3 regions of the Streptomyces sp. NTD91 genome follow, and region 3 is predicted to be linked to each of the others. Evidence: riboswitches for the same ligand, from Rfam matches in the RefSeq annotation. Region 3 holds a riboswitch; each other region holds the start of a gene.

Region 1 (2,255 bases), on a different contig from region 3:
CCCCGAGGGCGTCGACGAGACCGAGCCGGAGGACTACACGGCGGACGCGGGCGACCCGGGGGTGCAGGTGGAGCTGCCGCCCGCGACCGCGGGCGCCGGGCACTGAGCGACTGCCGTACGACGGGCCGCCGGAGGAGATCCGGCGGCCCGTTTGCGTGTCCCTCCGGCAGACTCGGTGCCATGGACATCGTGATCCGGCAGGCAGCCCCCGACGAGTTCGACACCCTCGGCGAGATCACCGCCCGGGCGTACCTGGACGACGGACTCCTCGACTTCGGGGAGAGTGACTGGTACCTGGGCGAACTGAGAGACGTGGCCAGGCGAGCGGCCGCGGCACAGGTCCTCGTGGCCGTCCGGAACGGCATCCTTCTCGGCGGAGTCACCTTCGTGCCGTCCCCCGGTCCCATGGCCGACATCGCCCGCCCCGGAGAGGCCGAGATCCGCATGCTGGCCGTCGCGCACGCGGGCCGGGGACAGGGCGCGGGTGAGGCCCTCGTCCGGGGCTGCATCGACCGCGCACGGGCCACGGTGGGCTGCACGGCCCTCGTCCTGTCCACCCAGCGCACCATGCACGCCGCACACCGCATCTACGAACGCCTGGGGTTTGTCCGCGTCCCCGAACGCGACTGGAACCCGCTCCCGGAACTCGCCGACATCACCCTGCTCACGTACGAGTTGACTCTCTGACACCGCTCCGACACAACATCTGGGGGTGACACGACAGCCCGGCACTAGATGTATGCTCATCCTCGCTGTCGTCGCAGGGGAATCCGGTGCGAATCCGGAACTGTCCCGCAACGGTGTACTTGTGCGCGTCTGCGCCCAGGAGTCAGTCCGAGGACCTGCCGGCAGCGCACCCGGGGCCGTCCGGTCCGGGTGCCCAGACGTCCGGGCCTCGTGGAGTGGGCCGGTGGACGCGACGCCGTGTGCGCTCGTGGCTGCCCCCTGCCCTCCGCCAGGTCCCCGTGCCGAGCGAGGGAGAGCCCCACGTGACCATCGCGCCAGCAGATCCGGCTTCAGACAGCGGCATGTCGGCCACCGGTGCGGAGGCCGACGGCCCCGGTACCGCGCTGCTGCGGACCCTGACCGAGCTGACCGCCGACCTCCCCGACGCCGACCCCGGCCGGGTCGCCGCCGCCGCGCTGCGCGGCCGGTCGGCGCACGCCGACGAGGCGGAACTGCGCGAGCTGGCCACGGAGGCCGCCGCCGGGCTCATCTCCGAGGACCCGGCCTACTCCCGGCTGGCCGCCCGGCTGCTGACCCTCTCCATCCGCGCCGAGGCCGCCTCGCAGGGCGTGACGTCCTTCACCGAGTCGGTGGCCGTGGGGCACCGCGAGGGGCTCATCGCCGACCGGACCGCCGCCTTCGTACGGCTGCACGCAGGGCGGCTGGACGCACTGATCGACCGCCGGGCCGACGATCGCTTCGGCTACTTCGGCCTGCGCACCCTGCACAGCCGCTACCTGCTGCGGCACCCGATCACCCGCAAGGTCATCGAGACGCCCCAGCACTTCGTGCTGCGGGTCGCCGCCGGCCTCGCAGAGGACGACACCACCCGCTCGGTGGACGAAGTCGCCGCGCTCTACGGGCTCATGAGCCGCCTCGACTACCTTCCGTCCTCCCCCACACTCTTCAACTCCGGCACGCGGCACCCGCAGATGTCGTCCTGCTACCTCCTGGACTCCCCCAAGGACGAGCTGGACTCCCTCTACGACCGCTACCACCAGGTGGCCCGGCTCTCCAAGCACGCCGGCGGCATCGGCCTGTCCTACTCCCGCATCCGCGGCCGCGGTTCGCTGATCCGCGGAACCAACGGGCACTCCAACGGCATCGTGCCGTTCCTGAAGACGCTGGACGCCTCGGTGGCGGCCGTGAACCAGGGTGGTCGGCGCAAGGGTGCCGCGGCGGTGTACCTGGAGACCTGGCACTGCGACATCGAGGAGTTCCTGGAGCTGCGGGACAACACGGGTGAGGACGCCCGCCGCACGCACAACCTGAACCTCGCGCACTGGATCCCGGACGAGTTCATGCGCCGGGTCGACGCCGACGAGCAGTGGTCGCTGTTCTCCCCCTCCGACGTGCCGGAGCTGGTCGACCTGTGGGGCGAGGAGTTCGACGCCGCCTACCGCAAGGCCGAGCAGGCGGGCCTGGCGAAGAAGACCATGCCGGCCCGTGAGCTGTACGGCCGGATGATGCGCACCCTCGCGCAGACCGGCAACGGCTGGATGACCTTCAAGGACGCGGCCAACCGCACC
Region 2 (2,255 bases), on a different contig from region 3:
CGCGTCGCCCTGGGCAGTCTCACGCCCCACCGGGCCCTTGTGCGCAGCGGGATCGGCCGACTGACCGGACCTGTCGGCGCAGCCCCCCTCGGGAACCGACCGCGCCGAGCTGACCGAGGGGACCGGGGACACCTGGCGTTCGCCACCCAGTCCAGGTCGGATGCCGTGACACCCCGAGGGGAAAGTGGGGTTCGGGCGGCGGCCGATGGTGTCCCGCCAAGTGGTGTAGGAATCCGGACCAACTCGCTCCGGCGACCGCTTCTTCGGCAAGCACCGTCGAGATGCCTCGGGTGGTGGCGATGCTGTTCCCGGCCTCCGCAGCGGCCTCTGCTCGAGCGTCGGCCCTGTCAGTGCTTGTGACCTGCGGAGTCGTGAACTCCGCATCGCTACACCACTTTGCGGGACGCGACCCGGCGGCCGGTGCCGGCCGCCGACTGCGACCGTCGGCAGGGCAGGCACGAACGACAGGCCGGAACACTCGACCTGGGCGCGATCGCCGGCAATCTCCCCTGCTGACGTTCACTGTGGTGCTGGGTCGCTTGCTCCTCCTGCCGCTGTGGCTTCGGCGGCAGCGCGGCGCGGCCCGCAGTGTTCCAGCAAAGCGGAGATCTCGCCGTCGACGAGCCGATAGCGCACGATCCGACCGTCCTTCTCGCCCTGGACGGTGCCTGCCGTTCGCAGCAGACGCAGCGCCTGCGACACCGCGGTGTCCCGCATCCCGGTGGCCACGGCAAGGTCGGAGACGGCGATGGGGCCTGCTTCATGGAGCGCCAGCAGCAGGGACAGTCGCCCGGGATCCGCGAGCAGAGAGAAGCGGCCGGCCCAGGTCCGTACGCGCTGGCGTTCACCGACGGCGGCGATGGCGTCGCAGACCCGATGGCCGTCGATGGTCCGCTGCCCGGCACGTTCGGCGGGGACGAGATGCATGAACCCATCATCGCAGCCGCCACCTCACGGCTCAACACCTGATCACTTGTGCAGGCTTGCAGCCCCGACCGGTGGCCTTCTACTGTGAGCGGGCCGTGGTGTTCGGGAAGACCGGTGACGGCCCGTCAGGGGCTCAGTCCGGAGCGGCCCTCGCCACTGTGATCGGGGAGTTCCCGCCCCAGGCGTTGCCACTGGCCTCACGGCCGGGAAGGCAGGGGCGGGCGCGATGACCCGTCAGCCAGGAGACCGGCCACGGCAGCACGAAGCTGATCCACGAGGTGCTGGAGCGTGATGGTATGACCCCGTCCCGAGGCGTGCCCGAAACCGCCGCCGCCCCCTCCTTCCGCTGGCGACGTGAGGACACCGTCCGAACCGCCGGCCTCCTGACCGTGATCGTCGCCCTGCACCTGGTCGCCTTCGGGATCCTCTTCCTGTTCGTGGTCCCGCGTCACTACGAGGTCGGCACCCAGGCGTTCGGGGTGGGCCTCGGCGTCACGGCCTACACCCTCGGCATGCGGCACGCCTTCGACGCCGACCACATCGCCGCGATCGACAACACCACCCGCAAGCTGATGGCCGACGGCAAGCGGCCGGTGTCGGTGGGCTTCTGGTTCGCGCTCGGGCACTCCAGTGTGGTGGTCGTCATGGCCGCGCTGGTCGCCGGCGGCGCCAGGCTCGCCGGCACGCTGATGAACGACGGCTCCCGCACTCACCAGGTCCTCGGCACCGTGGGTACGACGGTCTCCGGCGGGTTCCTGTATCTGATCGCCGCCCTCAACATGGTGGCGCTGTTCGGCATCGCCCGCGTGTTCAAGGCGATGCGGGCCGGGCGGTACGACGAGGGCGAGCTGGAGGCCCACCTCGACTCACGTGGCTTCATGAACCGCGTTCTCGGCCGCCTCACCAGGTCCGTCCGCCGCCCTGGCCAGATGTTCCCGCTCGGCTTCCTCTTCGGCGTAGGCTTCGACACCAGCACCGAGGTCCTGCTCCTCGCCCTGGCCGGCAACGGTGCCGCCGCAGGCCTTCCCTGGTACGCGGTTCTGTGCCTGCCCCTCCTCTTCGCCGCGGGGATGAGCCTTTTCGACACCCTGGACGGCACCTTCATGAACTTCGCCTACCAGTGGGCCTTCTCCAACCCGGTCCGCAAGGTCTTCTACAACCTCACCATCACCGGCCTGTCCATCGCGGTGGCCTTCTTCGTCGGCACGATCGAGTTGGTCGGCGTCCTGCACGACAAGCTGGGCCTGAGCGATGACGTCTCCGGCTGGATCGCGGGCCTGGATCTGGACAACGTCGGATACGTCATCGTCGGCCTGTTCGTGGTCGTC
Region 3 (2,255 bases):
CATGGGCAAGGGCCTGACCGACCTCCAGCCGCAGCAGGGCTTCGTCGCCCAGACCAGTGCCGCCACCGTCCTGCTGGCCTCCTCCCACCTCGGGTTCTCGCTCTCCACCACACACGCCGTCACCGGCTCCGTGATGGGCGCCGGCCTGGGCCGCAAGGGCGGCGTGATCCGCTGGTCCACCGCGACGCGGATGTGCGTGGCCTGGCTGCTGACGCTGCCGGCCGCCGCGCTCGTCGGCGCGGGCGCCGAGAAGATCACCGAGCTGGGTGGCTGGGGCACCGCCGTCGTCGCCGTCGTCCTGGTCGCCGCCAGCGCCGGGATCTGGCTGGTGTCCCGACGCCACGTCGTCAACGCAGCGAACGTCAACGACATCGACGAAGCCGAAGAGCCCGCCGGCGTGCTGACCGCGGCCATCGCCGCTGTCACCCCGCCCCCGACCGGCGCGGCTGCCGCGGCCGATCTCGCGGCCGCCGGCCCCGCACCGCAGTCGTCGGCCGCGGTCTGAACCCGAGCACCCAGGTCCCCTAAGGAAGCATCACCATGACAATCGACTGGGCAGCCCTCGGCTCCGTCTTCGGCACCAGCCTCCTGGTCACCGTCGGCCTCGCCGCCCTGTTCACCCTCGGCATCGCGGGCCTCGCCAAGCGGGAGTCCGCCACCGCGCAGGGCGGTTCGGGCGCCCTCGCGGTCGTCGGCGCCTACGTCTGCTTCGCCGCGTGCGCCGCGGCGGTGGCCTACGGCATCCTGCTGATCGTCCGACGCTGACGACAGTTGCAGCCCGAGGGGGCGGTACGCAGTGCGTACCGCCCCCTTTCGCACGCCCGCGCACCCGCCCCGGTGTGTGGGCCTTCGCACACTCTCCCCGCCCAGGTCAACGGCAAGTTGACGGCCGTTCCGGGCGCGTGGTGGACTGCCCGGGCCATGTACGGCGGCAGGAGAGGAAGCCGGTGCGAATCCGGCGCGGTCCCGCCACTGTCACCGGGGAAGAACCCGGGAGCCAGGAACTCTCACCGCCGAATCTCGTCGAACCAGGGCGCGGACACCCTGAGTGAGGACACAGATCGCCATGCCCGGCTGCCGAAGGACCCGTACCAGGCCCGTTCCTGACCCCACGGCCGGCTGAGCCGATGGGTGCCGATCGCAGTTACGCGTACGGTGCCGCCGCCGGCCTTCTCGGAGACCTGCTCCTCGGCGATCCGCGCCGGGGGCATCCGGTCGCCGTGTTCGGGCGTGCGGCCACAGCCGTGGACCGCGCGTTGTGGCACGACCACCGCGGCTGGGGCGCCCTGTACACCACTGTGTGCGCCGGTGGCGCCGTCGCACTCGGTGCACTGGCCGCACGCGCCGTGCGCCCCTCCCCCGCCGCCTCCTTCGCGCTGACCGCCGCCACCACCTGGGCGGTCGTCGGCGGCACTTCGCTCGCCCGCGAGGCCCGCGCGATCGGCCGCGCGCTGGAGTCCGGGGACGTCGCGGCGGCGCGGGCGCGACTGCCGCACCTGTGCGGCCGGGACCCGCAGGCGCTGGACGCCGACGGGATCGCCCGGGCCGTGGTGGAGTCCGTCGCCGAGAACACCTCCGACGCCGTGGTGGGCGCCCTGGTGTGGGGGGCCGTGGCCGGGGTGCCGGGGCTGCTGGGCTTCCGGGCCGTCAACACCCTGGACGCCATGGTGGGTCACAAGTCCGCGCGCTACCGGCGCTACGGCTGGGCCTCCGCCCGGCTGGACGACGTGGCCGGCTGGCCGGGGGCGCGGCTGACCGCCGCCCTCGCCGCCGTCGCCGGCCCCGATCCGCGCGGCGCCCTGCGCGCCTGGAAGGCCGACGCGGCCCAGCACCCGAGCCCCAACGCCGGCCCTGTGGAGGCGTCGTTCGCGGGCGCACTCGGTGTCCGGCTCGGCGGAACCCTCTCCTACGGAGGCCGGATCGAACACCGCCCCGTGCTCAACGCCGAGGCGGGACGGGCGGTCCGGGTCACCGACATCGGCCGGGCCGTACGGCTCTCCCGCCGCGTCGGCCTGCTCGCGCTCGGCGTCACCCTCGCCGCGCGCCGACTCGTGAAGGGACACAAGGCATGACAGGGGGCGGACTGCTGGTCGCCGGGACGACCTCCGACGCCGGAAAGAGCGTCGTGACGGCCGGAATCTGCCGGTGGCTGGCGCGTCGGGGTGTGAAGGTCGCGCCGTTCAAGGCGCAGAACATGTCGCTCAACTCCTTCGTGACCCGCGAGGGCGCGGAGATCGGGCGGGCGCAGGCCATGC

The links. Region 3 has a riboswitch for cobalamin ahead of AC5WRT_RS18490 (cobalamin biosynthesis protein). Riboswitches for the same ligand answer to the same signal wherever they lie in the genome.
Region 1: linked by a shared signal. The riboswitch ahead of AC5WRT_RS07870 (ribonucleoside-diphosphate reductase subunit alpha) and the one ahead of AC5WRT_RS18490 (cobalamin biosynthesis protein) in region 3 are both predicted to bind cobalamin.
Region 2: linked by a shared signal. The riboswitch ahead of nicT (Nickel transporter NicT) and the one ahead of AC5WRT_RS18490 (cobalamin biosynthesis protein) in region 3 are both predicted to bind cobalamin.

The regions. Positions count from the first base shown of each region.
Region 1 is NZ_JCAJZW010000005.1:80,320-82,574, reverse strand. It holds gene mctP (monocarboxylate uptake permease MctP) at 1-106, shown strand, start outside; gene AC5WRT_RS07875 (GNAT family N-acetyltransferase) at 181-687, shown strand; cobalamin riboswitch at 740-864, shown strand; gene AC5WRT_RS07870 (ribonucleoside-diphosphate reductase subunit alpha) at 990-2,255, shown strand, end outside.
Region 2 is NZ_JCAJZW010000055.1:10,275-12,529, forward strand. It holds gene AC5WRT_RS34675 (ArsR/SmtB family transcription factor) at 520-927, opposite strand; cobalamin riboswitch at 1,006-1,196, shown strand; gene nicT (Nickel transporter NicT) at 1,224-2,255, shown strand, end outside.
Region 3 is NZ_JCAJZW010000016.1:52,189-54,443, forward strand. It holds gene AC5WRT_RS18480 (inorganic phosphate transporter) at 1-505, shown strand, start outside; gene AC5WRT_RS18485 (hypothetical protein) at 541-765, shown strand; cobalamin riboswitch at 890-1,029, shown strand; gene AC5WRT_RS18490 (cobalamin biosynthesis protein) at 1,128-2,072, shown strand; gene AC5WRT_RS18495 (cobyric acid synthase) at 2,069-2,255, shown strand, end outside.